One region of the Bacillus sp. LR_5 genome, then DNA from elsewhere that is predicted to be linked to it. Evidence: riboswitches for the same ligand, from Rfam matches in the RefSeq annotation. Region 1 holds a riboswitch; each other region holds the start of a gene.

Region 1 (7,746 bases):
GAAGATGGGCTCGTACTGCCGGTAAACAGGATCAAGGCGTTTCATCCATTCTTTTTTCTCTTTATCTGACAGCTCGTAGATTTTAATAGATGAATGTTTTTTGATTTCTTCCAGCTGCTCCTTGTTCATTTCTTCGGCATACGTTTCGTTCCACTCCGTCGTTTCCTTCATCGCTTCAGTCAAAATGCGCCTTGTTTCCGGTGTTTGCGCGTTCCAGAAATGCTCATCAGTCATGACAGCGTAGCCGAGATAACCGTGGCTGCTTATTGTCAAATAGTCCTGAACATTATAAAATTTTTTAGAATAGATGTTTGAGATTGTATTTTCTTCGCCATCGACTACATTGTTTTCTAACAGCTGAAAGGTAGAATTGAAGGATTCCTGATGAGGTGTTGCGCCAAGCAGCTTGAACTGATCCTCTATCACATCGCTTTGCATAATGCGGAGATCTTGTCCTTTTAAATCATCCGGGCCTTTGACCGGTCCTTGATTTGTCGTGATTTGCTTAAAGCCGTTTGTCCAATAGGCGAGTCCTTTTAATTGATTTTTCTTTAGAGAATCAAACAGCTGTGTGCCGATGCTGCCGTTCAGCCCTTTTTTGACAGCATCGTAATCTGTAAATGCATACGGAAGATCCAGCACGCCCCATTCAGGCGAGAGCATGCCGAGCTTCGATGTGGAGGGGGCGATAAATTGAACGTCGCCGTTTTGCAATGCTTCAATTTCTTCGATGTCCGAATACAGGCTACCATTCGGGAACACTTCAATTTTAATTTTCCCGCCTGATTTTTCGTTCACCAGCTCGGCGAATTTATTGGCGGCCAGCCCTTTCGGCGTATTTTCGGCAACCACATGGCTGAATTTAAACACGATTTGATCCTGTAAGCCTTCCTGGTCGTCATCATAAACAATCTCTTCACTGCCGGTATGATCATGGAATCCGATAAATAAAGCGGTTGCAATTCCGGCGATCATCAGTGCGAGACATGCAAGGAAACTCTTCATGAAAACCCCTCCCCTTCATTAAGGATAGTGGGGACAATGCCATTCGTAAAGACCTGAAAGGAGAAGCTGATGAACAAAAAGAAGCTCTCAATCCGTTGGAAAATCACGATCTTATCCTATATACTCGTCATTTTCTCCTTTTTGATCGGCGGCATTGTGCTCATTGGCAATATCCAGCATACAGAGGAGCGGGAGCTGAAAAAACGTTTGATGAATACGGCCCGGACGGTGTCAGAGATGACAGAAGTGAAAGAGGCCTTGGCGAGAAACAAACAAACAGAAGCGGTTCGCCATGCGGTTGAAGAAATCAGGATGATTAATGAAGCAGACTATATTGTCGTCATGGATATGAATCACATCCGATATACGCATCCTGTCAGCACAAGCATCGGCAAGAAATCTAAGGGTGCAGACGAAGAGGCGGCGTTTGCGGAGCACATTTATTTCTCAGAAGCAAAGGGTGAGATCGGCACGGCGGTCCGGGCTTTTTATCCGGTGAAGGATCATGATCTGAACCAGATTGGCGTGGTGCTTGTCGGGAAAACACTGCCGGGGATCGCAGACATCCTGCTTCATTTAAAGCGAGATATTACATTCATCGTTGTGCTGACACTAGGCTTCGGCCTTGCAGGGTCCTTTCTGCTGGCGCGCCATATCAAAAAACAAATGTTTCAGCTTGAGCCACATGAGATTGTCCGAATGTATGAAGAACGGACAGCGACGTTTCACTCAATGAATGAAGGCGTAATTGCCATTGACAATCGACTTATCATTACAATTTTCAATGAAAAAGCGAAACAGATCTTTGAGGTGCAGGGGGATTTGGTCGGGAAGGTGATTTGGGACGTTCTCAAGGATTCGCGCCTGCCCGAAATCGTGGAGCGGAACAAAGCGGTTTATAATGAAGAAATTCGCGTCAGCGGAAAGGTCATCATGAGCAGCAGAATTCCGATTGTCATGAAGAAAAAAGTCATCGGCGCCGTCGCTATTTTTCAGGACAGAACGGAAGCCGCCAAGATGGCAGAGGAATTGACGGGCGTCAAAAACTTTGTGGAGGCGCTCCGCGTTCAAAACCATGAGCATATGAATAAGCTGCATACAATCGCCGGCCTCATCCAGCTGGGGAAATCTGAAAAAGCCTTGCAGCTTGCATTCCAGGCATCAACTGAGCAGGAAAATGTGACTGAATTTCTGCACCGCTCGATTCAAAATGACGCCGCGGCGGGCCTTCTATTAAGTAAAATCAGAAGAGGAAGGGAGCTCGGCATTGCTGTTCATATTGATGAAAACAGCAGCCTTCAGCAATTTCCCGAGCATGTTGACCAGCATGATATCGTCGTGCTTTTGGGGAATCTGATTGAAAATGCCTTCGGCTCATTTGAAACCGTTCAATCTGATGACAAACGAATTGACATTAGTATCGAACAAACGGATGATATCCTTGCTATTTTAATAGAAGATAACGGCTGCGGGATTGAACCGACACACATGCCGCACCTTTACGACAAAGGATTTACGGTCAATAAAACAGGCGGCACAGGCTATGGCCTGTATTTAGTAAAACAAATCACAGACAAAGGATCGGGCACGATAGAAGTTGATTCACACGCGGGACAGGGAACATCTTTTTCTATCGTTTTTCCAATGAAGGGGGAGGAAGCACAGCATGGCTCGTAAGGAATGGAAGGTTCTGCTCATTGAAGACGATCCGATGGTTCAAGAGGTAAACAAGGATTTCATCACAACTGTCAAGGGCTTTACTGTCTGTGCAACAGCGGGAAACGGAGAAGAAGGCATTAAGCTGATTAAAGAAAAACAGCCCGACCTCGTCATTCTCGATGTGTACATGCCGAAAAAAGACGGAATCAAAACCTTGCAGGAGATCAGAAAGCAAAAACTTGAAGTGGATGTCATCGTCGTTTCCGCTGCAAAAGACAAAGAAACGATCTCTCTTATGCTGCAAAATGGAGCGGCTGACTATATCTTAAAACCGTTTAAGCTTGAGCGAATGAGACAGGCACTTGAAAAGTACAAGCAATATAAACAAAAAATAGAAGCGAGCGATACGCTGTCCCAGGAACAGCTCGATGCGATCCTGAATATTCCGCAGCAGGCCGTACAGGATTTGCCGAAAGGGCTGAATCATTTCACGATGAATGAAGTTACTGCTTTTTTGAAACAGCAAACTGCATCTCTTTCTGCGGAAGAGGTCGCCAAGGCGCTCGGCATCGCCAGAGTGACAGCTAGACGATACCTTGATTATCTTGAAAAAACCGGAACCATTAAATTGGACGTTCAATACGGCGGAGTCGGCAGGCCCGTCAACCGCTACGTGTTTAAAGGATAAATCTGAGACCAAAAAGACCAAAATGTCCGTTATGATCATAAACTTCCCCAGACTGTATGAAAACGCTATCATTCTAGTAAGAAAGACACAAAGGTGAATAGGACAGGGGGAATGCAGGATATGAAACTGTTTAAAAATTTAACAGTTCAGGTCATAACTGCGGTCATCATTGGGGTCATTGTCGGACTGGTCTGGCCGGATGTCGGCAAAGAAATGAAACCGCTTGGCGATACATTTATCAACGCTGTTAAAATGGTGATCGCCCCAATCATTTTCTTCACAATTGTTCTCGGGATTGCAAAAATGGGCGATATGAAGAAGGTTGGAAAAGTAGGGGGAAAAGCGTTTATTTATTTCGAGGTTGTCACTACCCTCGCACTCATTATCGGTTTATTTGTCGTCAATATCATGAAGCCGGGCGCGGGTCTTGATTACAGCAAGCTTGAAAAGGGAGATGTATCACAATACACGCAAAATGGCGGTCAGGGAATCGACTGGATTGAATTTATCACACACATTGTTCCGTCCAACATGGTTGATGCCTTCGCAAAAGGGGACATTTTGCAGGTCTTATTCTTTTCTATTCTTTTCGGAGTCGGTCTTGCAGCATTAGGTGAAAAGGGGAAAAGCGTGATTGATTTCTTCGACAAGATTTCTCACGTCTTTTTCAAAATCATCGGCTACATCATGCGTGCCGCGCCAATCGGGGCATTCGGGGCGATGGCGTATACGATCGGGCACTTCGGTCTCGATTCCATCAAGCCTCTGGCAAGCTTAATGATGTCTGTTTATATTACGATGTTCCTGTTCGTGTTTGTTGCTTTAAATCTCATCTGCAAGCTTTACGGATTCAGCCTGTGGAATTACCTGCGCTTCATTAAGGATGAGCTTCTGATCGTGCTTGGCACAAGCTCTTCAGAATCGGTGCTTCCGCGAATGATGGATAAAATGGAGCGCTACGGCTGTTCGAAATCGGTTGTCGGGCTTGTTATTCCGACGGGCTATTCATTTAACCTTGACGGCACATCCATTTATTTATCAATGGCGACGGTTTTTCTGGCACAGGTGTTTGGAGTAGACCTCAGCATCGGCCAGCAAATTACAATTATCCTCGTTCTGATGCTGACATCGAAGGGAGCAGCCGGTGTGACGGGAAGCGGATTTATCGTCCTTGCCTCAACACTGTCAGCGCTTCAGGTCATTCCGCTGGAGGGTCTTGCACTCCTGCTTGGGGTCGATCGTTTTATGAGTGAAGGAAGAGCGATTGTGAACCTGATTGGAAACGGAATCGCCACGATTATTGTTGCAAAAAGCGAAAATGAATTCGATGAAGCAAAAAGCATAGAGGCTGTTGAAGGCATGAAAAAAATGAAAACAGCAGTCTGAAAAAAAGAACGGCCCATCCATGGGGCCGTTTTTTTAATTGTTTAAGAATAATTAAGGTGAGGACAGAGACCTCAGCATTTTTTTGTTATATAATTTACAAATGGATACTATATTGAATGAAGGACGTTTGTCCTAACAGGAGTGTATAAATGGCCGCTTTAGTTAAATTTTTTCAGCACCCGGGAGTAAGGCGTTTTTCCGTCTTTGTCGTGTTAACTGGTGTGTTATACCTATTTAAGAGCATGATCAACTTAATATTGCTGACTTTCATTTTCGCATTTCTTATGGATCGTTTGGAGCTTGTCGTACGGCAGTTTTTAAGCCAGTTCTTCCGTGTGAGCCAGCGGGTGGTCATTACGTTTCTTTACATGTTGCTGGCTGTGCTGCTTACAGTCGGGGGGTTTGTATTTTATCCTGTCGTCGCGGCGCAGATTCAGCAGCTGGTAAAGCAGATTAAACATATTGCGTATCACCCGGATACCATCCCTTTCTTTGATGAGATCACCAGTGTTTTCGGAGATATTAATGTCAGTTCATATGTCAAAGAGGGTTTCAATGTGGTGTATACGTATCTGGCCGATATCAGCACATTCGGCTTGCAGATCGTAATGGCGCTCATTCTCAGCATGTTTTTCTTATTTGAGAAAAAACGGCTTTCTGAATTCATGGCGAAATTTAAAACGAGCAAACTGGCGGTCTTTTATGAGGAAATTGCTTTTTTCGGAAGCAAATTTGCAAGAACGTTCGGCAAGGTGCTTGAGGCTCAATTCATCATTGCGCTCGTCAACTGTATTCTGACGTTTATCGCGCTTTGGATTATGCATTTCCCGCAGCTGTTTGGGCTTTCTATTATGGTGTTCTTCCTTGGATTGATCCCTGTAGCAGGCGTCGTCATTTCTCTGATCCCGCTCAGTATTATCGCTTACAGCACTGGCGGCGGAATGTATGTGCTCTACATTGTGCTTGTCATATTCGCCATACATGCGATCGAAACGTATTTCTTAAATCCGAAGCTGATGTCTGCGAAAACGGAGCTGCCGATCTTTTTCACCTTCACAGTACTCATTTTCTCTGAGCACTTTTTCGGCATTTGGGGTCTAATTATCGGGATTCCGATCTTTGTGTTTCTCCTAGATATTCTTGATGTCACCAACAAGGAAGAAGGACCCAAAAGATTCCAAGAGAAAAGTAACAAAAAATAGTTTACAAAATTGGATCTTTTCTGTATAAATAAACTAAATCATACAATAGTAAGCCACACGCTTAATCCTTTTATAAGGAGTGGGGGACCCAATCTTTTGGGGTTAATTTTTCATCTGAAAAACGGACATCTCTTCGTCCGAACCCGTCAGCTAACCTCATCAGCGTGAAGAGAGAGTCCTGTGGTTTGAAGTTACAGCCAAAGCCCACGGGAGTCTCTCGCGGGCTTTTTTTCAAAAAAGGGAGGAATGCGGATGAAACTGGCTACAAAGATAATCATTGCATTGGTGCTAGGTGCGGTGACGGGGATTATTCTTAACGTAACATCACCTGAATTATTTGAAAATTTAAATAAGTTTGTATTCGGGCCGCTGGGCACTATCTTTTTAAACCTCATTAAAATGCTTGTCGTTCCGATTGTCTTTTTCTCATTGACACTCGGAGTAGCCGGGCTGGGCGATCCTAAGAAGCTTGGCAGAATCGGTGTAAAGGCGATTTCTTATTTTCTTGTCACGACAGCAGTGGCGATTACCATTGCCATCATTTTAGCTCTTGTCATCAAACCGGGAGAGTTTGGAACGTATGATACATCGTCTGCCGAATTCACTGCTGAAAAAGCGCCAAGTATTGCGGACACCCTGTTAAACATTATTCCGACCAACCCTGTGCAAGCGATGACGGAAGGAAATATGCTGCAAATTATCGCTTTTGCCATTTTTGTCGGGCTTGGGATTACAATGCTAGGAAAAAAAGCGGATATGCTTCTCAAAGTTGTTGAACAAGGAAATGAATTGATGATGTACCTGGTGAATCTTGTAATGAAGTTCGCTCCGTATGGTACATTCGGTCTGATTGCGACAGCTATCGGAAGCCAAGGGTTCAGCGCAATGAAAGCGATGGGCTTGTACATGATTGTGGTAACCCTTGCATTACTGATACATGCAGTCGTTACCTACGGATCTACGGTTGCGCTTATAGCCAGAAGAAATCCGATTACGTTCTTTAAAAATTTCTCAGAGGTAATGGTCGTTGCATTCAGTACTTCCAGCAGCAATGCGACCCTGCCGGTATCCATGGATGTGGCCCAGAAAAAATTAAAAGTGCCTGAGCCGATCAGCAGCTTCGTCCAGCCGCTCGGTGCTACAATTAATATGGACGGAACAGCCATCATGCAAGGGGTAGCCACTGTCTTCATTGCGCAGGTATTCGGGCATGATCTGACATTCACTCAGCTGCTGATGGTGATACTGACGGCAGTGTTAGCAAGTGTCGGCACCGCTGGTGTTCCTGGAGTCGGCTTGATTATGCTCGCCATGGTGCTTCAATCTGTCGGCCTGCCTGTCGAGGGAATCGGATTAATTCTTGGAATTGACCGTCTGCTTGATATGCTCCGTACAGTGGTGAACACAACAGGAGACGCGGCCTGCGCCGTCATTATTACAGAAACAGAAAAGAACAAACAGCCTGAGCAAACGCCGACTCTATCGGTTTAACCAAACATTTGGAAGCAACAAATGCTATAATACAAACAGTGCCTAATTTTTGGGCACTGTTTATTTTTTGTCGAAAAAGGAGGAAGGCTTTATGGCTGAGCCGATTTTACATATTGAAGGCCTCGATAAAAAGATTGGGTCTAAACAGATTTTAAAACAGATCAGAATGGACGTCATGGAGGGCGAAATCATCGGCCTGCTCGGTCCTAATGGTTCCGGAAAAACAACACTCATCCGTATCATCGTCGGGTTATTAAAACAAAACAGCGGAAGTGTGACAATCAGCGGATTTCAGCATGATACAGAGTTTGAAAA
Region 2 (7,746 bases), on a different contig from region 1:
GATTTTTGTAGTGAATTTGTTTTATGATTTGCATTTGTCTGTTGGATTTTTGGCAATGATTCTCTGGATTTTGGCGTTTTTCTTATTTATGACAGAGGTCATGATTACGTTGAGCATTGAAAAAACAGAAATGAACAAGCAAAACTTTTTTATCGTATTTCTCATGTACTTCACATACTCTCAGGCATGGATTGTGCTTGTTATCTACTCTTTATTCGTAGAAATCAAGCACCGTCTATTCAAGCAAGAGGTCAAATGGTACAAGACAGAACGATACAATCAACATAAAAGCGGGTGACCTTTTTGAAACAAATAATGATTTTTCTCACAAGCTTCATGCTGCTGGCGATGACTGGACAAACGGCTCTTGCCAAAGACGTACAGGTCAGCGGTTCGCTCCTTGGAAAAAGCAGCCAAGAACAAGCCAAACAGCAGGTGCTGACAAGCGAGCTGATTACACTGTATGGATCAAAAGACAGCGCAGAGCTGACGTACCAGATCCCGGCAGGCGCCTCTTCGGGCAATCAGCAATTGGTAATCGAATACGAGGCATCAAATCTTTTAATTTCTCCATCATCGTTAACGGCTGTCATTGATGATGAACCGGTCAAGACGTTAAAGCTTGATGGTGATTCCAAACGGAAAACAGTGAAGCTGAATCTGAATAAAAGCCAGTCTGCGCAAGGCTATCACAACGTATCGCTGAAATTCTACGGCGTAATGAAAGAGGGCGTGTGCGTCAGACAGGATACATCAGGCAACTGGATCAAAATTTATCCGGACAGCCGGCTGACACTTGCTGACAGCAGTGAAGCGAAGGGAACGTCGCTGGACCATTATCCGTATCCTTTCGCCCAATCTGGAAATACAGCGGAAGAAACAGCTATCGTCATTCCGGATAATCCTAGTTCAGCAGAAATAGAAGCTGCTGTTAAAACAGAAGGCTATTTGAAAACGGTGGACAGCAGTGTCAGTATTGCGTATGTCACGGAATCTGAACTGAAAAAAATCGATAAGCCGACGATTGTTATCGGCGTGGACAAGCATTGGAACGGCAAAGTGAAAAAACTGTTGAAGCAAGCTGGGCTACATGCAAAAGGAGAAAACCTTCTGCTTGCGGAGCGGGTGCTGAAAGCAGAGGGCAAACAGCAGCCGGTTCTGTTTGCGCAAGCGGCGTCCGAGGACGCGCTCACTAAAAAAATCAGCGTGATGACAGATCAGACATATACAGGCCAGCTCAGCGGCGATACACTTTCAATCAGCAAGCTTCAGCAGACTGAAAAAAAAGAAAGCGATAAGCTGACCCTTGAGAATTTTGGAGCGGGTGATATCACAATTGGAGCCGACAAAACATCTTCAGCACATTATTTTTATCCGACTTCGGCTGTTTTAGATGAAAACCAATCGGCGAAGCTGTCGCTTAAACTGAAAAAGTCTGAAACGATTCAAGCCTCAACGGCTGAAAACGAGTCAGCCTCTCAGGCTGCAGAACTGAAAGTGATGATCAACGGCCAGCCGCACTCGGTCCGGCTTGATGAATTAGGAAAAGAAGATAAAAACGGATTCTATCATGTCACAGTGAAAGTGGACCCTAAGCTGCTGCAAAAAAACCGCTACATTGATATTCAGTTCGTCACGACCGGTTTAAAGGAAAACAACCCTTGTAATACGACTGATGAAGAAAAGTGGGTTTTTATCGATAAAAACAGTACATTATCATACGCCATCAAAGGCATGTCTCCTTCAGCGGATTTTCAAGAGTGGCCGCTGCCTTACGCCGGAAACCAGGATCAAACAACGTTAATCGTGCTTCCTGACACCGTAAGCCAATCGAAGCTAGAGGAGCTTTCTCTCGTAACGGAATCCTTTGGCAGCGAAGCACAGCATTCATATACGGTAAAGAAATCATCTGACGTTACAGCAAATGATGCAAAAGGACGAAACCTCATTTTCATAGGAGGGATCAATCAATTTTCTCTTCTGAAGGAGAAATCATCAGATCTGCTTGTGCCGCAGGAAAAGAACGGATCGTTTGATGTATCTGGTTTCGAGATGCTGAATGAGACGACAAAACAAGTGGTATTTACCCAAGCATCGGTTTGGGATTCACGCTATACAATGGCTGTCTTTGCACCGTCAAAAGGAGATGGCGCGGCTGTCACAAAAGAGATCATCAGTTATCTGAACAGCAACGATGAGTCGGCAACCGTCCTTAATGAAACAAACAGCCAGCAGGTGTTTACAAACCACCAGCAGCTCAAATCGGAAACAAACAGTTCCGATGCAGAACAACCAACACAGGATCATAGCCAGAAATGGATGTATATTGGTGTGCTGGCACTCATTATGGTGGTTGCGGCAGTGTTCATTTGGATTGCCGTAAGACGCAGAAAAAGAAAGACAGATACAGAATAAAACAGAGGCGATTTTAGCCTCTGTTTTTTTATTTTTGGTAAGTAAATTCCATTTGTGGAACCTGTCATTTTATTTTTTTCTCTCAGCCAATAAGCCTCTTTACAACGTGCGGGAACGGGAGTATGATCTCTTTTAGAAAACAAATCGCTTAATCTGAAATCAGAGCGGGGGACCCAATAGAACGGCTTTTTGCCGTTGGGGTGAATCCTTTTTAGGTAGGGCTAACTCTCATATGCCCGAATCCGTCAGCTAACCTCGTAAGCGTTCGTGAGAGGAGATGAATGAAACCTGTGTTCGATGTTATGGCACAGGGGCATCCGTTTGCCTCTGTGTTTTTTATTGTTCATTTTTGAATGCAAATCGCATACAGAGACATCATAGCAGAAAGGACTATCATCAACATGTGAGAGCAAGACACTGATGTTTTATTGTTTTAATTGAAAAATGAGAAATTAAAAGGGGAAGACATCGATGTATCATTCAATCAAACGTTTTTTGATTGGGAAACCACTAAAATCCCAAGCAGCTGGAGAGCAAAAACTGACGAAATTAAAAGCCTTGGCTATGCTTTCCTCAGATGCGCTGTCATCTGTCGCATATGGGACAGAACAAATTCTAATCATTTTGGCAACAATCAGTGCTGCCGCATTTTGGTACTCCATTCCGATTGCGGTGGGCGTTCTCATATTACTGCTCGCACTGATTCTTTCATACAGGCAAATTATTTACGCTTATCCGCAGGGCGGCGGGGCGTATATCGTTTCTAAAGAAAATCTCGGTGAAAAACCGGGATTGATTGCGGGCGGTTCATTGCTTGTTGATTATATTTTAACAGTAGCGGTAAGTATTTCCGCAGGCACGGACGCCATCACGTCAGCCTTTCCTGCATTGCATGATTATCATGTGCCGATCGCTATTTTTCTCGTGTTAGTGATTATGATTTTGAACCTGCGCGGTCTTTCGGAATCGGCATCCATTCTTGCCTACCCGGTTTATCTGTTTGTGGTGGCGCTTTTGGTTCTCATTGCAGTCGGGTTGTTTAAACTTATGACAGGACAAATAGACCAGCCAGCCCATCATACACCGCTCGGCACACCTGTAGCCGGCATTACGCTGTTTTTGCTGCTTAAGGCTTTTTCCTCCGGATGCTCAGCGTTGACCGGGGTTGAGGCCATTTCTAATGCGATTCCTGCATTCAAAAACCCGCCTGCGCGAAACGCGGCAAGAACGCTTGCGATGATGGGGATTTTGCTGGCGATTCTGTTTTCCGGCATCACGGTGCTCGCGTACGGGTATGGTACGGCGCCGAAGCCTGATGAAACAGTGGTTTCACAAATTGCGTCCGAAACCTTCGGGCGGAATGTGTTCTACTATGTCATCCAAGGTGTCACATCGCTTATTTTGGTTCTTGCGGCAAATACGGGATTTTCAGCCTTCCCGCAGCTTGCCTTCAACCTGGCGAGAGACCAGTATATGCCGCGAATGTTTACAGTCAGGGGCGACCGCTTAGGCTTCTCAAATGGGATTATCTTTTTAGGCTTTGCCTCCATTGTTCTCATTATCTTATTCGGAGGACAGACGGAGCACTTAATCCCGTTATATGCTGTGGGCGTATTTATTCCATTTACGCTTTCACAAACCGGCATGTGCATGAAATGGATCAAGCAAAAACCAAAAGGCTGGATCGGAAAAATGCTGATCAACTCCTGCGGCGCTCTGATATCATTTATGGTTCTATCCATTCTGTTTGTGACGAAGTTTAATGTCGTATGGCCTGTGTTAATCTTTATGCCTATCGTCGTTTTGCTGTTTTTTGCGATTAAAAATCACTATACAGCGGTTGGCGAACAGCTTCGCATCGTAGACAAAGAGCCGGAAGAAATCAAAGGCACCGTTGTGATTGTGCCTGTGGCCGGTGTCACCACCGTCGTGCAAAAATCGATTCACTATGCGAAATCACTGTCTGATCAGGTGATCGCCGTTCACGTGTCATTTGACAGAGAACAGGAAAAGAAATTCGAAAAACGCTGGGAAGAGCTTAATAACGGAGTGCGTCTCGTTACGCTTCACTCCTCGTACAGAAGCCTTGTCCATCCGTTTGATAAGTTTTTGGAAACAGTTGAGGCAAAAGCGAAGAAGGAGCAGTTTTCCGTTATGGTGCTGTTTCCGCAATTTATAACGAAAAAACGCTGGCACACCATCCTTCACAACCAATCGGCCTTCCTCCTCAGAGTCCGGCTGTTCTGGAAAAAGGACATAATGGTTGCCACACTGCCGTATCATTTTAAAAAGTAAAGCTCTAGGACCAAGGGAATCACCTTGGTCCTTTTTTGCGGGAAAAGGAGGTATGGCGGTGTATACACAAGGTGCTTTTGTGATCGTATTGAACGAAAGTCAGCAAATTCTGCTGGTGAAACGAAAAGATGTCCCTCTATGGGATTTGCCGGGCGGCAGGGTTGATCCCAGGGAATCGGCTGAGGAAGCGGCAGTGCGGGAGATATTGGAAGAAACGGGATACAATGCAGCGCTTTCTGCGAAAATAGGTGTTTACCAAAGGCCAAAGTTTCAAGATAAACAGCATCTGTTTTTCGGAAGCATAACAGGCGGACAAGCAGTGGCTGACGGCACAGAGACAGCGGGATTAAAGTAGGTTTCCCCGGGGCGTTTGCCGCTTTTTATGGTGCCGAATCGAAGAAGGCAGATCAATGATTTCAAGAACGGCGCTCAAGATGTAAATGTCACCGTCAAGGATAGCGGGTTGCTCGCGGCGATCGACCTGTTGAAAAGAAGACTGGGCAAGCGATTCAGGTCTCCGGGTTTTAAAGCCTTTCTCCTGTGGTATTGAAAAAAGGAAAAAGGAGGATACGTAATGGCACATAAAACTGCAGGACAAGTAATGACAGAGCTGCTTGAGCAATGGGGAGTTGATCATGTATACGGCATCCCCGGAGACAGTATAAATGAGTTTATTGAAGAATTAAGACACGAAAGAAATCAACTGAAGTTCATTCAAACCCGCCACGAAGAGGTAGCGGCACTGGCAGCCGCAGCTGAAGCAAAACTCACCGGCAAGGTCGGAGTCTGTCTGTCAATCGCAGGGCCGGGAGCGGTGCACTTATTAAATGGTTTATATGATGCAAAAGCGGACGGCGCCCCTGTGCTTGCGATTGCAGGACAGGTTTCTTCTGGCGAAGTCGGACGGGACTATTTCCAGGAGATTAAGCTGGAGCAAATGTTTGAGGACGTGGCTGTGTTCAACAGAGAGGTACATAGCGCAGAATCACTTCCGGATCTCTTAAATCAGGCGATCAGGACCGCCTACAGCAAAAAAGGCGTTGCGGTATTGAGCGTGTCAGATGATTTGTTTGCGGAGAAAATCAAACGGGAGCCCGTGTATACTTCACCGGTGTATATTGAAGGGAACCTTGAACCGAAAAAAGAACAGCTCGTCACCTGCGCCCAATATATTAATAACGCTAAGAAGCCGATTATCCTGGCAGGGCAGGGAATGAAAAAGGCGAAACGGGAGCTCTTAGAATTTGCGGACAAAGCCGCCGCTCCGATCGTTGTTACACTCCCGGCAAAGGGTGTTGTTCCCGATAAGCACCCGCATTTTCTCGGCAACCTCGGGCAGATCGGAACAAAGCCGGCTTACGAGGCAATGGAGGAATGTGATTTATTAATCATGCTCGGAACGTCATTCCCGTACCGTGATTATTTGCCAGATGACACGCCGGCGATACAGCTCGATTCAGACCCGGCAAAAATCGGAAAACGGTATCCGGTGACAGCGGGCCTTGTCTGCGATTCGGCTCTCGGTCTGCGCGAATTGACAGAGTATATTGAACGCAAGGAAGACAGAAGATTCCTGAATGCCTGCACAGAACATATGCAGCATTGGTGGAACGAAATTGAAAAAGATGAGACAGAGGCAACAACACCGCTTAAACCTCAGCAGGTCGTGGCCCGTCTTCAGGAAGCGGCAGCCGATGATGCGGTGCTCTCTGTCGATGTCGGCACTGTGACAGTCTGGATGGCGCGTCATTTCAAAATGAACGCGAACCAGGATTTCATCGTCTCCAGCTGGCTTGCGACAATGGGCTGCGGCCTGCCGGGAGCGATCGCCGCAAGCTTGTCCGAACCGGAACGCCAGGCGATCGCCGTCTGTGGTGACGGGGGATTTTCCATGGTCATGCAGGATCTTCCGACCGCTGTCAAATATAAGCTCCCGATCACAGTCGTCATTTTAAACAACGAAAATCTTGGCATGATTGAGTACGAGCAGCAGGTCAAAGGCAATATCGACTATGTCACAAAACTTCAAAATGTCGACTATGCCGCATTTGCAGAAAGCTGCGGAGCAAAGGGCATCAAAGTGACTAAAGCGGAAGAGCTTGCGCCGGCATTCCATGAGGCGCTGCACTCTGACCAACCGGTCGTTGTGGATGTCATGATTGGAAACGAACCGCCGCTTCCTGGCAAAATCACCTACGGGCAGGCGAAAGGCTTTAGCAAGTACATGCTGAAAAACTTCTTCGAAAACCAAAAATTTGAAATGCCGTCACTGAAGAAAAGTTTGAAACGGTTATTCTAGAGGCCCTTTTAGAGGCCTCTTTTTTTGTGTTGGAAACAAATGTATTTCAGGTTATCCTTGTATTATATTGGTATGAGGAGGATTACATGTTTGAGTTCATAAAATTATTGTTGTATGTATTAGGATCTGCAGGAATGATCTATGCGTCATATCACGATTTTCGCCATGCTCAGAACGGGCAAAAGGACAAATGCATCTTCTTTCAAAGCAAAAAGACCAGCGCATTTGTCCTTGTATGTTTCATTTGTTTATTCTTATCAAATCTTACAGAACTCTTCTCATCATAAGCTTATTTCTCTTTTTTCTTCAGCCCGAAGAAGAAAGGAAAAGCAGAACCGACCAAGAAGGTGCCGAATAAAAACATGCCGCCGATAAACACGTGGAAATTTGTGTGTCCGGCCGTAAACGCCGTGATTAGGGAAATAATACTGAGCACGATCATGGCAATGCCGGGCGCGACTCTCATTTTTCCCTTGGATCTATGGGCAGCAACAGAACATAAAATGCCGATAACGATAGGAACAATCCACAAATAAAACAGAATAAATACTGACATCATCAAAACTCCGATTTTTCTTCTATCATAACAAATTTCTGTCAAAAAGGGTATCAATGAGCTTTTGCGAAAAAATAAAAACCGGCTTTAGAAGCCGGTTTTTTATCGAAACGTATCTACAATTAAAAACACATTCAAAGCAACGATCAATACAGCAATCAGCCAAGACACCACTGTGACC
Region 3 (7,746 bases), on a different contig from region 1:
GCCTGTCATTTTGTATGAATGCCACTGGAATGGGGCACAAGCTGGCACATAAACCACATGATAAAGCGAAAACAGCTCCGGAAAAACCGGCCGTCTCAGCACAAGGTTTGTCGAAGGCAACTGTCAAATCATATAAAGTAATAAATGATACGGAATATCGGAATGCACTCAGAAATTTACAAAAATAGAAACATGGTAAAAACCTTTTCATTGAGCGAAAAGGTTTTTATTTTGCAATCTTTTCCCAACTTTATCCCTAAAGAATTGAAAAATATTAGAAGTGCAAGTAAAATTCTAAAAGGTAGATTCTTTTACATTCGTAATCTTTTAATTCGAAGGAAGGTTTTCATGGCCCGTAAAAAACTTAAAAAACGTAAACTCTTGATTTCACTATTTTTCCTTGTATCGATTCCGCTAGCTCTGTTTGTTTTAGCGACAACTTTATCAAAACCGATTGAAATATCCAAAGAAACTGAAGAAATCGATGAACAGCAAGTATTTATAGACAGTCTGTCCGGACATGCCCAAATTTTGTATGAAAAATACCATGTTCTCCCCAGCATCACAATTGCTCAGGCCATTCTCGAATCGGACTGGGGGAACAGTGAACTGGCTGCTAAGGCCAACAACCTTTTTGGCGTAAAAGGGAATTATAAAGGCCATCATGTCACGATGGAAACGGACGAAGTTGAAAAAGGGAAAAGAAAAACCATTCGCGCGAAGTTTCGAAAATACAGCACGTTTTTTGAATCTATGGATGATCACGCCCAATTGTTCGTCCGTGGCACATCGTGGAATAAAAAGAAGTATAAACCGGTGCTTGAGGCAGGGAATTATAAGGAAGCGGCAACCGCCCTGCAAACATCAGGATATGCTACAGACCCTGACTACGCTGACAAAATCAGTGCTATTGTGGAAAAATACGATTTAGATGAGTACGATGAGGTAAATCCATCCCTCAAATCTGTGGATTTAAACGCCTCTATTAAAGACAGTGCCGTTCAAGACGTATGGTCCAAGCCTTCTACTGATGATCGGTCCATAAGGCTTACCTCTGCCCAATCTTACGTCGGCAAAGACATAAAGGTTGTGTCTAAAAAACAGAAAGGCCAGTCTGTATGGTACCAATTCCAAATCAATGATAAACTTATTGGCTGGATTGATGATTCAGCTGTTGAAATAAAGGAGGCAACCTAAGCCCTTTTTACTGGTATTTTTAATTCTTTGTTCCATTCCGGGGAATTTGAGGTATAATATTCCACGGAAGTTATCACTTTTTAACTATGCTTTCGGGAGGGAACAAAGGTGCAGAAATATAGACGCAGAAACACGGTTGCCTTTACAGTATTAGCTTATTTTACTTTTTTTGCGGGAGTATTTTTGTTTAGTATCGGACTCTATAATGCTGATAATCTGGAACTCAATGAAAAAGGTTATTACATCGCTGTTATGATACTTGTAGCAGTTGGTGCGATTCTTACACAAAAAGTAACCCGTGATAACGCGGAAGATAACGAAATCATCGCGGAACAGGAAAAAAGACAAAATCAATCTCATATCGAATCATAAAAAAATCCGGCGACTGCACGCCGGATTTTTTGATATCACCCTGTAAACACTTCGCCGTCAGGGTAACGGATATTTGATTGCTCTGTTTTTGCGAATGAAAACACGAACGTTAAAGGACCAATTCTTCCGATAAACATGATGACAATAATGATACACTTGCCAGCTGTTGTCAGTTCAGGAGTAAGCCCCATCGTAAGGCCGACAGTTCCGAATGCGGAAAAGGTTTCAAACACAATTTGAAGAAATGGCGCTTGTTCTGTGATCGTCAGGGCGAAAATCCCTAAAAACACGATGAACAAACTGGTGACACTCACAGCTAAAGCTTTAATGATAATCGGATATTTGATGGAACGGCGGAAAATAACCGTTTCTTTTTTACCTCTCAAGTAAGCAATAACAGATGTTAAAATCACGATGAACGTAGTCAGCTTAATGCCGCTCGCCGTTGATGCGCTTCCTGCTCCGATAAACATCAATAATAAAGTAAATACAATTGTTCCTTCTCTCATGCTTCCAAAATCTAGAGAATTGAAGCCTGCGGTTCTCGGCGTCACTGCCTGAAAATAGGACGCCCACAGTTTATCGACTATATGCAGGTGGCCGAGCGTGCCGGGGTTGCTGTATTCTAAAATAAAGACCGTAAGCATAGCAATCGCATTCAACATCAGCGTTCCTGTAAGCATGAGCTTTGTATGTAAAGAAAAAGCTTTAAAACGCCGATTTTTCATCACATCAAACAGAACCGTAAATCCGATCCCTCCTGTAATAAATAAGAAAGTAATCACGAGGTTCACTGTAGGATCGCCAACGTAGCTCATCAAATTATCAGGCCACAGCGAAAACCCGGCATTGTTAAAAGCAGAAATTGCGTGAAACAAACTTGCAAACAAGCCGGATGACCAGCCGTACTGAGGTACAAGCCGGATGGATAAAATGAGTGCTGCTATCAATTCAATACTGATCGAAAACATAAACAGGACTTTGACAAGGCCAATGACACCGCCGATTGTCGGCTGGTTTAAGGCTTCCTGGACGAGCATTCGTTCTTTTAAGCCGATTTTTTTTCCTAATATCATGACGATCAAGACCGCAAATGTCATAAATCCAAGCCCGCCAATCTGAATCAGCCCCATAATAACTGTTTGCCCGAATACCGTAAATTGAGTACCGGTATCGACAACAGCAAGCCCTGTAACAGTTGTAGCGGAAGCCGCAGTAAAAAGGGCATCTATCCATGACAATGGCTTCGTAGTGGAAATCGGAAGCATTAATAGGACAGCCCCGATGATAATGGTAAGGAAAAAACCAATGGCAAGCACTTGAGGCGGTGTAAACCGAACCCATTTGATCACTTTATCCCTTTGAAGTGTCACTTTTGTCTACATCCCTTCGTTTTCAAAACGTTTAATATCCTTTTTGTGGCCCATGATCACCAGGCAATCTTGCTCGTGAATGATGTCTTCAGGCGCGGGGGAAAGACAGATATCTCCATGATGTTTGATGGCCAGGATCGTGCAGCCGTACTTTGCTCTTACATTCAGGTCAATAATCGATTTTGAATCAAGCTTGCGCGTAGCCAACAGCTCGACAATACTGTATTCATCAGATAGATCAATGTAATTCAAAACATTTTCGTCTGAAAGGCTTTGTGCGATTTTAACTCCCATATCTTTTTCAGGATGAATAATCCGGTCAGCGCCGATTTTTTCAAGCACCTTGTGATGATAATAGTTTTGAGCCTTCACCCAAATATTTGGAATATCAAGCTCCTTTAATAATAGGGTGGTCAGCGTACTCGCTTGAATATTTGCTCCGATGGCAACAATCACATATTCAAAATTGCGTATTCCTAATGAAAGCAATTCGTTTTCTTCGGTGGCGTTGGCAATTACCGCATGAGTGGCGTAAGAAGCATATGCATTGACCTTTTCTTCGTTGATATCAACCGCAAGGACCTCATGCCCCATTCTATGAAGTTCTTTACAAATGCTGCCGCCAAACCGGCCCAGCCCGATCACGGCAAATTGCTTATTTTTAATTCTTCCCAATGTTCATATCTCCCTTAGTGAATTAACGTTTTTGAAGCAAAAAAGACCATTGCAAAGAATGGTCGATAATAGACCTCCTCTCTGTATACGCCTACGAGGTTAGCTGTCGGATTAGGGATTCAGAGTACCCCCTCTTACTTAGTAAGATTCACCCCAAGGCTGTTAAAAAAACAGCCAATCGTTGGTTCCCCCGTTCGTGTTTGATTAAGCGGTAAAAGAGACTGTATGAAATTGAACACTCAAGAATTTACTCCTGTTTCTAGTGTTTGTCAATTTAAATTTTAAACCAGAAAAAAGATAACGGGAATTAGAGAAAAAGGGGAGGGTAAAACGCAAAAAAGACCGGCGTTAACCGGTCTTTTACATTAGTTGCAACCGCAAGGCTGAGTCGGAGGAGTGCTGCGCTTAGCCACGTCAATGCTGGCTTCTGCGTAAAATTTATTTCCAATGCTTAATGATTTATTCTCTGCACGGAAAGTATATGTACCTGCGGCAGGAAGTGTTTTGTTATTCAGTTTTAATTTGAATTCGCCAGCTCCTAACAAATCAAGTGCCAAAGGAACTCTTACTGTTTTCCCGTTATTGAGGATCTGTGTTGTACGCAAGGCATTTCCGTTCAATGTGTCTTTCGTGTTTGCAGTAAATCCGCTTGGCAATGTAAACTCCATAACGCCAAGGCTGAGAAGCGTGTTTGGACGGTAAGTCAATTCGATATCTGAGAAAGACCATTCCGTTTTGCTGGCGCCAGTGATTGTTGCGAACAATGAAGCTGTAGACTGTGTTCTCATAGTAGATTCAGTATGAGCTTTAGTTGATGTAGATTCAGCCGCGAAAGAAGCTGTAGGTGCAGAAACGAGTAACCCGAGACTTAATGCACTAATTGCCAAAGAAGATAATAATTTGCGTTTCATAACAAAATTCCCCCTAAAAAATGATAAATTAAACAGGCCTGCCCGCTTTTCACCTCCTCTGAAGGCCAAATACAAATTTTACCTACATAAAATTACCATCAAATATTTTGGAAGTAAATGGGGTGTTTTTCCCGTATTTTTCAAATTTGTAGTAGTTACATCAAAAAAACGCCTGGTTTCCCAGGCGTTTTCTGCTTTACTTTGTTTCGATCGGTATAAATTTAAAAATTTCTCCGGTCTGCACCGATTCAGCAAGCCGTTTCAGCCAGTCATAGTAAGCTTTAGAGCTTTCCAGCTGATCATATAACTGCAGTGCTTCATTTTTGATATCCTCATCGAGATCTTCCTTGCTTAAAACCTTTTGTAAATCAGCTTGTGCTTCCTCGATCGCTGTTACATTCACTTGAACCTCCCGCTCCCATTTAGGTGGAAAGAAATTTGTGAAAAATTTAAAGAAATCCTTCTCAGCCACAAATGTATGCTTGCGGATGCCCCGGTGAAATGTTTTTTTCACTACATTTAAGTCTTGAAGCTTTTTGACGCCAGTGCTCATGCTTGGTTTGCTCATTTGCAACTCCTCACGCATTTCGTCAAGCGTCATCTCATCCCTCATATACATCGTCCCATATAAAATCCCGACACTGCGGGTAATTCCGTAAAGATCCATCGTTTCAGCAATGGAGTCAATAACAAGATCCCGAGCCTGTTCTATAGCTGCAAATTCTGGATTTTCATCCATACTGACCCTCTTTTCCTTTAGAAAATTAAATTCGTTAAGTTATTTCTTTATGTTCTTTATCTTAACGAAACATGAGGAAAAGTCAAAAAGAAAAATCAAAATGGGACTTTGACAGTTTAAAAACCATATGTTAGATTAAGGTTGTTAAAAACATTAAATTTTTATTTAACAAACTTTATTTACGTCAAGGAGGCTTATATGAGTCAAACATTATTCATTGACGGAGAATGGATCAGTGCCGAAAAAGAACAGATCCGCAGTATTATCAACCCATTTAATCAAGAAGAAATTGCAACTGTAAGCGAGGGAGGGCGAGAGGACGCCATCAAAGCAATCGCAGCCGCACGCAGAGCATTTGACAAAGGAGAATGGTCTTCGCTATCCGGGCTTGAACGCGGAAAAATTGTTCTGAAAATTGCGGAATTAATCAGACGCGACCTTGAGGAGCTGGCTGAGCTTGAATCTCTTGATACAGGAAAAACACTCGAAGAAAGCAAGGCCGATATGGACGATATCGCCAATGTTTTTCAATATTACGCCGGCTTGGCAGACAAAGATGGCGGAGAGATCATTTCATCTCCGATTCCTGATTCAGAAAGCAAAATTATTAGGGAGCCAATCGGGGTTTGCGGCCAGATCACTCCATGGAATTATCCGCTCCTTCAAGCGAGCTGGAAAATCGCCCCTGCACTGGCCGCAGGAAACACAATCGTCATGAAGCCGAGTGAGATTACGCCGCTGACGACAATCAAAGTCTTTAAGCTGATGGAAGAAGCCGGTGTTCCAAAAGGTGTCGCGAATCTTGTCCTTGGACCGGGAGCCACAGTAGGCGATGAACTTGCCGTAAACAAAGACGTCGATTTGATTTCGTTTACGGGCGGAATTGAAACAGGCAAAAGCATCATGCGGGCGGCAAGCGGAAACGTCAAAAAGATCGCGCTTGAATTGGGCGGGAAAAATCCAAATATTGTTTTCAAGGACGCGGATTTAGAAGTTGCGGTTGATCAGGCCTTAAACGCTGTATTTTTCCACGCCGGCCAAGTATGCTCTGCAGGTTCCCGCTTGCTTGTTGAGGATGCCATTCATGATCAATTTTTGGCGGAGCTGGTCAAACGGGCAAAACGCATAAAACTCGGAAACGGTTTTCATGCTGAGACAGAAAGCGGTCCGCTTATTTCGGCGGAGCACAGGGCAAAGGTAGAAAAATATGTAGAGATCGGAATAGAGGAAGGCGCGAAGCTGGAGACAGGAGGCAAACGCCCGGAAGATCCTGAGCTTCAAAACGGCTTTTTCTATGAACCTACTATTTTCTCAAACTGTAATTCTGACATGAGAATCGTTCAGGAAGAGGTTTTCGGTCCTGTATTGACAGTCGAAACCTTCAGCTCTGAAGAAGAGGTAATCGAGCTTGCGAATGATACCATCTATGGCTTGGCTGGAGCGGTATGGTCAAAAGACATTGAAAAGTGCGAACGGGTAGCTGCCCGCTTGAGAATGGGAACCGTTTGGATCAACGATTTTCATCCGTACTTTGCACAAGCGCCATGGGGCGGATATAAGCAATCCGGGTTCGGACGCGAGCTTGGAAAAATAGGCCTTGAAGAATACACAGAAGTCAAACATGTATACCGCAATACAAAACCGGCAGCGGTTAACTGGTTCAATTCATAAGAGGGGGAGATTGATCATGACATTAAATATGAAGGTAGAAAGCATGCAGAAATTCCACACATTTGAAATTCCGACTGTGATTAAGCATGGAATCGGAGCCATCAAGCATACGGGTGAGGAAGTAGCTGCACTGGGCGTTTCAAAAGCGCTCCTTGTCACAGACCCAGGGATTTATAAAGCCGGTGTTGCTGATCCTGTAATCGAATCACTTAAAGAAGCAGGCATTGAAGTGGTGCTCTTTAATAAAGTTGAGCCAAACCCGCCTGTCCGTCTGGTGAATGAAGGATCTGAGCTTTACAAAAAAGAGAACTGTAATGGTTTGGTGGCAGTCGGAGGCGGAAGCTCCATGGATACAGCAAAAGCAATCGGAGTAGAAGCGACTCACGAAGGAAGCGTGCTTGATTATGAAGCGGCAGATGGGAAAAAACCGCTGGAAAACCGCATTCCTCCGCTGACGACAATTCCCACTACAGCTGGAACAGGATCAGAAGTAACCCAATGGGCGGTTATCACAGATGAAGAAAGAGAATTCAAATTCAACACGGGCGGTCCGCTGATTGCAGCGCACTTGACCATCATTGATCCTGAGCTTCATGTTTCAATGCCTCCGCATGTAACAGCTATGACGGGAATTGATGCGCTCGCCCATGCCATTGAGTGCTATACAATGAAATTTGCACAGCCAATCACGGATGCGGTTGCCTTAATGGCGATTGAGTATGCCGCTCATTACATTAAGAGGGCATTTGCTGACGGAGAGGATCTGGAAGCAAGGTATGGAATGGCGCAGGCTGCGATGCTTGCCGGC
Region 4 (7,746 bases), on a different contig from region 1:
TTATGCCCAGTGCATGACGGACAAAAGCCGGTGCCAGCTTTGACTTGTCCGGATAATAAGACTGAATGACTTCTCCCGGCTGAATACACGGATCATTTTCTCCCTCACACAGCAAAGCGGCTCCGCTTGGAAAAATGAGCCGGCTTCCTTCTTTTAATGAAGTAAGATCAGGTATGCCGCTGACTGCCACATTCGCCCCGAGCCATTCCGGCAAAATGCTCGGCACTCCCATTTTTAAAGCAATTTCATCACATTCCTCTATTGAAACAATAGAAATTTGTCTCCGGTTAAAAATTTCAGTCCCTCTTGAAAACATCGGTTCTCTGGCTCCCGCTTTTTTGGTCAGGCCAAAATGCAAGTCGCCGGGGATGCCGCCATAATCAAAATCTAGCTTGTCCATTTGCTTTGTTACGAAGCTTTCTGTATCTGCGATATATACACCTTCCGTTTTTGCGGTTATACGCTTCCACATCAGCAGCACCTTCCTTCTCTAAAATTTCCATCTATGCTTTATTATCCAAAAAAATCCCGCTCTGTAAAGGAGCGGGACATGTAGTTATACCGTTTTAGGTGTAAGGTTAAAGCAGCGCTTGTAGATCCAATTGTATGCTTTTTCATTTAAATCTCTAGGGTTTCCGAAGGTTTGCGGATCTTTCATCGCTTCTTTTGACAAACGTTCGATCATATCAGGTGATACTCCCTGCTCTTCTAAAGTCGGTACTTCTAAGTCTTCGACCAGGTCATACATCCAATTGACAGATGCTTTCGCAGCTTCTTCTGTTGTCATATTGCTTGTATCAATACCGAACGCTTTCGCAATACGTGCAAATTTCTCAGGGTAGCCCTTCCAGTTGTACTCCATGACAGGTCCCATCATCGCAGCCACACATTGACCGTGAGCGACTGGGATAATACCGCCAAGCGTTTGGCTCATCGCATGAGCCGCGCCCGCTGATTCACTGCCGTAAGAAAGACCTGCAAGCATCGCAGCCTGCGCCATTCCGTATCTTGCTTCCAGATCCTCTCCGTCAGCAAATGCTCTTTTAATGTAATGAGCGGCATATTCAATCGCCATCAAGGCAACTGCATCCGTGATTGGCTGCGCAAATTTCATTGTATAGCACTCAATGGCATGAGCAAGCGCATCAATTCCCGTCATGGCTGTTACATGCGGAGGCATTGAAACATGAAGCTCCGGATCAATGATGGTCAGGTGCGCTGCGATCAGCGGACCGCCCGTGTTGAATTTGAATTCTCTATCTTCATCTGTGATAACCGCCCATTGGGTTACTTCTGATCCTGTTCCAGCCGTTGTCGGAATTGTCGTCAGCGGAGGAATACGGTTTTCCAGCGGTTTTTTTCCATCTGCCGCTTCATAATCCAGCACGCTTCCTTCGTGAGTGGCTTCTACTCCGATTGCTTTTGCAGTATCCATGGAGCTTCCGCCTCCGACTGCCACCAAACCATTACAGTTCTCTTTTTTGTACAGCTCAGACCCTTCATTCACCAGACGGACAGGCGGGTTTGGCTCTACTTTATTAAAGAGCACCACTTCAATGCCTGCTTCTTTAAGTGATTCGATAACAGGATCTACGACGCCGGCTTTATAAATTCCAGGGTCTGTGACAAGGAGTGCTTTTGAAACGCCAAGCGCAGCTACTTCTTCACCCGTATTCTTGACTGCTCCGATTCCGTGCTTAATCACAGTCGGAATTTCAAATGTATGGAATTTGTGCATGCTTTCTATTTTCATATTTAATGTCATCATTAACTCCCCCTCTTATGAATTGAACCAATTAACCGCTGCCGGTTTTGTATTGCGATACACATGTTTGACTTCTGTGTATTCTTCAAGACCTATTTTTCCAAGCTCGCGTCCGAACCCGGATTGCTTATAGCCGCCCCATGGCGCCTGTGCAAAGTACGGATGGAAATCGTTAATCCAAACTGTCCCCATTCTCAAGCGGGCTGCTACGCGTTCGCACTTTTCAATATCTTTTGACCATACCGCTCCGGCCAAGCCATAGATGGTATCATTCGCAAGCGCGATAACCTCTTCTTCCGAGCTGAAGGTTTCGACTGTCAATACAGGACCGAAAACCTCTTCTTGAACGATTCTCATGTCAGATTTACAGTTTGAGAAAATAGTAGGTTCATAGAAAAAGCCTTTTTGAAGCGCATGGTCTTCCGGACGCTTGCCTCCTGTCTCCAGTTTCGCACCTTCTTCTATTCCGATCTCTACATATTTTTCTACTTTTGCCCTGTGCTCTGCCGAAATAAGCGGGCCGCTTTCTGTATCTGCGTGAAAACCATTTCCGAGTTTTATGCGTTTTGCCCGTTTGACAAGCTCTGCTAAAAATTGATCGTGAATGGCATCTTCAACAAGCAAGCGGGAACCAGCTGAGCATACTTGGCCGGCGTGGAAAAATACAGCGTTTAATGCCTGATCGACCGCAACCTCTAGATCTGCGTCCTTGAAAACGATATTTGGATTTTTTCCGCCAAGTTCAAGTGCGATTTTTTTGACGTTTCCGCTTGCTGCCCGCATGATTTTTTTGCCTGTTTCGATTCCACCCGTAAACGAAATCAAATCGACGTCTTTGTTTACGGCAAGCTCGTCGCCCACTGTGGCTCCCGGTCCAAGAACAAGATTTGCGACACCTTTTGGAACACCGGCTTCTTCCATCAGCTTAAAGACTTTGATTGTCGTCAGCGGCGTGATCTCACTTGGTTTCATGACGATAGTATTTCCTGCAGCCAGTGCGGGTGCGATTTTCCAGCTCGCTTGCAGGAGCGGATAATTCCACGGCGTAATCTGGCCGCAAACCCCGATTGGCTCTCTGATGATTTTGCTTTCTGAATCAGGGATCGGAGATGAAATGATCTCTCCGCCATCTTTATCTGCCAATCCGGCGTAATATTGAAAAACATTGGCGATATCGTCCATATCCGCCTTGCTTTCTTCGAGTGTTTTTCCAGTATCAAGCGATTCAAGCTCAGCCAGTTCATCAAGGTCGCGCCTGATTAATTCCGCAATTTTCAGAACAATCTTCCCGCGTTCAAGCCCCGATAGAGATGACCATTCTCCTTTGTCAAATGCTCTTCGCGCGGCTGCGATTGCCTTGATGGCGTCCTCTCGACCTCCTTCGCTTACGGTTGCAATTTCTTCTTGATTAAATGGGTTGATAATGCTGCGGATCTGCTCTTTTTCGGCACTGATCCATTCTCCGTCAATATATAATGTTTGACTCATATAAGCCTCCTTGACGTAAATAAAGTTTGTTAAATAAAAATTTAACGTTTTTAACAACCTTAATCTAACATACGAATTTTAAACTGTCAAAGCCCCATTTTGATTTTTCTTTTTGACATTTCTTTATGTTTCGTTAAGATAAAGAACATAAAGAAATAACTTAACGAATTTAATTTTCTAAAGGAAAAGAGGGTCAGTATGGATGAAAATCCAGAATTTGCAGCTATAGAACAGGCTCGGGATCTTGTTATCGACTCCATTGCTGAAACGATGGATCTTTACGGAATTACCCGCAGTGTCGGGATTCTATATGGGACGATGTATATGAGGGATGAGATGACGCTTGACGAAATGCGTGAGGAATTGCAAATGAGCAAGCCAAGCATGAGCACAGGCGTCAAAAAGCTTCAGGACTTAAATGTAGTGAAAAAAACATTTCACCGGGGCATCCGCAAGCATACATTTGTAGCTGAAAAAGATTTCTTCAAATTTTTCACAAATTTCTTTCCGCCCAAATGGGAACGGGAAGTTCAGGTAAATGTAGCAGCAATTGAAGAAGCTCAGGCTGATTTACAAGAGGTTTTAAACAAAGACAGTCTCAGTGAGGACATCAAAAATGAAGCACTGCAGTTATACGAGCAGCTGGAAAGCTCTAAAGCTTATTATGATTGGCTGAAACGGCTTGCTGAATCGGTGCAAAGCGGGGAAATTTTTAAATTTATACCGATTGAAACAAAGTAAAACAGAAACGCCTGGGAAACCGGGCGTTTTTTTGTTCTTTTATATGTAATTACTACAAATTTGAAAAATACGGGAAAAACACCCCATTTACTTCCAAAATGTTTGATGGTAATTTTATGTAGGTAAAATTTGTATTTGGCCGTTCAGAGGAGGTGAAAAGCGGGCAGGCCTGTATATTTTATAACTTTTTAGGGGGAATTTTATTATGAAACGCAAATTATTATCTTCTTTGGCAATCAGTGCATTAAGTCTCGGTTTACTCGTTTCAGCACCTTCAGCTTCTTTCGCGGCTGAATCTAAATCAACTTCCGCTCATACTGAGTCTACTATGAAAACACAGTCAACAGCTTCATTGTTCGCAACAATTACAGGGGCCAGCAAAACTGAATGGTCTTTCTCAGATATCGAATTGACGTATCGTCCAAACACGCTTCTCAGCCTTGGCGTTATGGAATTTACATTGCCAAGCGGATTTACTGCAAATACGAAAGACACAATGAACGGACGTGCGTTGCGTGAAACACAGATCCTCAATAACGGGAAAACAGTAAGAATCCCTCTGGCACTTGATTTGTTAGGAGCTGGCGAGTTCAAATTAAAACTGAATAACAAAACACTTCCTGCCGCAGGTACATATACTTTCCGTGCGGAGAATAAATCATTGAGCATCGGAAATAAATTTTACGCAGAAGCCAGCATTGACGTGGCTAAGCGCAGCACTCCTCCGACTCAGCCATGCGGCTGCAACTAATCTAAAAGACCGGTTAACGCCGGTCTTTTTTACGTTTTTGACCTCCCCCTTTTTCCTCTTTTTCCAGTTATCTTTTTCTAGTTTAAAATTTAAATTGACAAACTCTAGAAACAGGAGTAAATTCTTGAGTGTTCAATTTCATACAGTCTCTTTTACCGCTTAATCAAATACGAACGGGGGAACCAACGATTGGCTGTTTTTTTAACAGCCTTGGGGTGAATCTTACTAAGTAAGAGGGGGTACTCTGAATCCCTAATCCGACAGCTAACCTCGTAGGCGTTTACAGAGAGGAGGTCTATTAGCGGCCATTCTTCGAAATGGTCTTTTTTGCTTCAAAACGTTAATTTCACTAAGGGAGTTATGAACATTGGGAAGAATAAAAAATAAGCAATTTGCCGTGATCGGACTGGGCAGGTTTGGTGGAAGCATTTGCAAAGAGCTTCACAGAATGGGCCATGAGGTCCTTGCGATTGATATCAACGAAGAAAAGGTAAATGCATACGCTTCTTACGCAACTCATGCGGTGATCGCCAACGCCACCGAAGAAAACGAATTGCTATCGTTAGGAATACGCAATTTTGAATATGTGATCGTTGCAATCGGAGCGAATATTCAAGCGAGTACCCTGACCACCCTATTATTAAAGGAGTTTAACATTCCACATATTTGGGTGAAGGCTCAAAACCATTATCATCATAAGGTGCTTGAAAAAATCGGCGCTGACCGCATTATTCATCCTGAAAAGGATATGGGCGTCAAGATCGCACAAAGCCTTTCTGATGAGAACGTTTTGAATTACATTGATTTATCTGATGATTACAGTATTGTCGAGCTGCTGGCAACACACAAGCTTGATTCAAAATCGATTATTGATCTGAATGTAAGAGCGAAGTACGGCTGCACGATCCTGGCCATTAAACATCATGGAGATATCCGTCTTTCTCCCGCACCTGAAGACATCATACACGAACAGGATTGCCTGGTGATCATGGGGCACAAAAAGGATATTAAACGTTTTGAAAACGAAGGGATGTAGACATAGGTGACACTTCAAAAGGATAAAGTGATCAAATGGGTTCGTTTTACACCGCCTCAAGTGCTTGCAATTGGTTTTTTTCTTACCATTATCATCGGGGCTGTGCTGTTAAAGCTTCCGATTTCTACAATGAAGCCATTGTCATGGATAGATGCCCTTTTTACTGCAGCTTCGGCTACAACCGTTACAGGGCTTGCAGTTGTCGATACCGGTACAGAATTTACACTTTTCGGGCAAACTGTCATCATGGGGCTGATTCAGATCGGCGGGCTTGGATTTATGACTTTTGCTGTTTTGATCGTCATGATATTAGGGAAAAAAATCGGATTAAAAGAACGAATGCTGGTTCAGGAAGCCTTAAACCAGCCGACAATCGGCGGCGTCATAGGCCTTGTCAAAGTCCTGTTTCTGTTTTCCATCAGTATTGAGTTGATAGCAGCACTCATCTTATCCATCAGGCTTGTGCCCCAGTATGGTTGGGCATCCGGCTTGTTTGCCAGTCTGTTTCACTCAATATCTGCTTTTAACAATGCCGGGTTTTCGTTGTGGCCGGATAATTTGATGAGCTACGTTGGCGATCCTACAGTTAACCTAGTGATTACTTTCTTATTTATCACAGGAGGAATCGGATTTACCGTTCTGTTTGACATTATGAAAAATCGGCGATTTAAAGCCTTTTCTCTACATACGAAAATCATGCTGACAGGAACCCTGATTCTGAATGCGGTCGCTATGCTTGTGATCTTTATTTTAGAGTACAGCAATCCCGGCACGCTCGGCCACCTGCATATAGGAGATAAACTATGGGCTTCCTATTTTCAAGCTGTGACGCCAAGAACCGCTGGCTTCAATTCTCTTGATATTGGAAGTATGAGAGAAGGAACGATTGTATTTACTTTATTATTAATGTTTATCGGAGCAGGCAGTGCTTCAACGGCGAGCGGCATTAAGCTGACTACGTTCATCGTGATTTTAATGTCTGTGATCGCTTATTTGCGAGGTAAAAAAGAAACGGTTATTTTCCGCCGCTCCATCAAATATCCGATTATCATTAAAGCTTTAGCTGTGAGCGTCACCGGTTTGTTCATCGTGTTTTTAGGGATATTCGCCCTGACGATCACAGAGCAAGCGCCGTTTATTCAAATTGTGTTTGAAACTTTTTCCGCATTCGGAACTGTCGGTTTATCGATGGGATTGACTCCTGAACTTACAGAAGCGGGGAAATGTATCATTATTGTTATCATGTTCATCGGAAGAATTGGTCCTTTGACGTTCGTGTTTTCATTTGCGAAAACAGAGAAATCAAATATTCGTTACCCTGACGGCGAGGTGTTTACGGGGTAATAACAAAAAATCCGGCGATTTAGGCGCCGGATTTTTTATGATTCGATATGAGATTGATTTTGTCTTTTTTCCTGTTCCGCGATGATTTCGTTATCCTCTGCATTATCACGGGTCACTTTTTGTGTAAGAATCGCACCGACCGCTACAAGTATCATAACAGCGATGTAATAGCCTTTTTCATTGAGTTCCAGATTATCAGCATTATAGAGTCCGATACTAAACAAAAATACTCCCGCAAAAAAAGTGAAATAAGCTAGTACTGTAAAGGCAACCGTGTTTCTCCGTCTATATTTCTGCACCTTTGTTCCCTCCTGAAAGCATAGTCAATAAGTGATAACTTCCGTGGAATATTATACCTCAAATTCCCCTGAATGGAACAAAGAATTAAAAATACCAGGAGAAAGGGCTCAGGTTGCTTCCTTTATTTCAACAGCTGAATCATCAATCCAGCCGATGAGTTTATCATTGATTTGAAATTGGTACCATACGGACTGGCCTTTCTGCTTTTTAGATACAACCTTTATGTCTTTGCCGACGTAAGATTGGGCAGAGGTGAGCTTTATGGACCGATCATCAGTAGAAGGCTTGGACCATATGTCTTGAACGGCACTGTCTTTAATG

What was found. A riboswitch is a leader RNA that binds a small molecule or an ion and turns the genes downstream of it on or off. The one in region 1 is predicted to bind cyclic di-AMP.
Region 2: another riboswitch for cyclic di-AMP. It lies ahead of kimA (potassium transporter KimA); the one in region 1 lies ahead of RAC86_RS10340 (dicarboxylate/amino acid:cation symporter).
Region 3: another riboswitch for cyclic di-AMP. It lies ahead of ktrA (potassium uptake protein KtrA); the one in region 1 lies ahead of RAC86_RS10340 (dicarboxylate/amino acid:cation symporter).
Region 4: another riboswitch for cyclic di-AMP. It lies ahead of ktrA (potassium uptake protein KtrA); the one in region 1 lies ahead of RAC86_RS10340 (dicarboxylate/amino acid:cation symporter).

What each region holds. Positions count from the first base shown of each region.
Region 1 covers NZ_JAVAXX010000035.1:7,954-15,699, reverse strand. Annotated here, with positions in the region: gene dctB (C4-dicarboxylate TRAP transporter substrate-binding protein DctB) at 1-1,005, opposite strand, end outside; gene dctS (two-component system sensor histidine kinase DctS) at 1,075-2,682, shown strand; gene dctR (two-component system response regulator DctR) at 2,672-3,352, shown strand; gene dctP (C4-dicarboxylate transporter DctP) at 3,473-4,738, shown strand; gene RAC86_RS10345 (AI-2E family transporter) at 4,888-5,940, shown strand; cyclic di-AMP (ydaO/yuaA leader) riboswitch at 5,989-6,119, shown strand; gene RAC86_RS10340 (dicarboxylate/amino acid:cation symporter) at 6,193-7,431, shown strand; gene RAC86_RS10335 (ABC transporter ATP-binding protein) at 7,523-7,746, shown strand, end outside.
Region 2 covers NZ_JAVAXX010000009.1:47,721-55,466, forward strand. Annotated here, with positions in the region: gene RAC86_RS03780 (glycosyltransferase family 2 protein) at 1-298, shown strand, start outside; gene RAC86_RS03785 (cellulose biosynthesis cyclic di-GMP-binding regulatory protein BcsB) at 304-2,415, shown strand; cyclic di-AMP (ydaO/yuaA leader) riboswitch at 2,551-2,694, shown strand; gene kimA (potassium transporter KimA) at 2,887-4,710, shown strand; partial or broken gene RAC86_RS03795 (NUDIX hydrolase) at 4,769-5,260, shown strand; gene RAC86_RS03800 (pyruvate oxidase) at 5,285-7,009, shown strand; gene RAC86_RS03805 (hypothetical protein) at 7,299-7,565, opposite strand; gene RAC86_RS03810 (Nramp family divalent metal transporter) at 7,668-7,746, opposite strand, start outside.
Region 3 covers NZ_JAVAXX010000126.1:4,725-12,470, forward strand. Annotated here, with positions in the region: gene RAC86_RS21695 (MFS transporter) at 1-188, shown strand, start outside; gene lytG (exo-glucosaminidase LytG) at 349-1,197, shown strand; gene RAC86_RS21705 (YiaA/YiaB family inner membrane protein) at 1,306-1,569, shown strand; gene ktrB (Ktr system potassium transporter KtrB) at 1,605-2,942, opposite strand; gene ktrA (potassium uptake protein KtrA) at 2,949-3,617, opposite strand; cyclic di-AMP (ydaO/yuaA leader) riboswitch at 3,690-3,838, opposite strand; gene bslA (biofilm surface layer hydrophobin BslA) at 3,983-4,528, opposite strand; gene gbsR (transcriptional regulator GbsR) at 4,725-5,267, opposite strand; gene betB (betaine-aldehyde dehydrogenase) at 5,466-6,938, shown strand; gene gbsB (choline dehydrogenase) at 6,955-7,746, shown strand, end outside.
Region 4 covers NZ_JAVAXX010000169.1:4,041-11,786, forward strand. Annotated here, with positions in the region: gene RAC86_RS25225 (MOSC domain-containing protein) at 1-472, opposite strand, end outside; gene gbsB (choline dehydrogenase) at 557-1,765, opposite strand; gene betB (betaine-aldehyde dehydrogenase) at 1,781-3,253, opposite strand; gene gbsR (transcriptional regulator GbsR) at 3,452-3,994, shown strand; gene bslA (biofilm surface layer hydrophobin BslA) at 4,200-4,745, shown strand; cyclic di-AMP (ydaO/yuaA leader) riboswitch at 4,892-5,040, shown strand; gene ktrA (potassium uptake protein KtrA) at 5,113-5,781, shown strand; gene ktrB (Ktr system potassium transporter KtrB) at 5,788-7,125, shown strand; gene RAC86_RS25260 (YiaA/YiaB family inner membrane protein) at 7,161-7,424, opposite strand; gene lytG (exo-glucosaminidase LytG) at 7,533-7,746, opposite strand, start outside.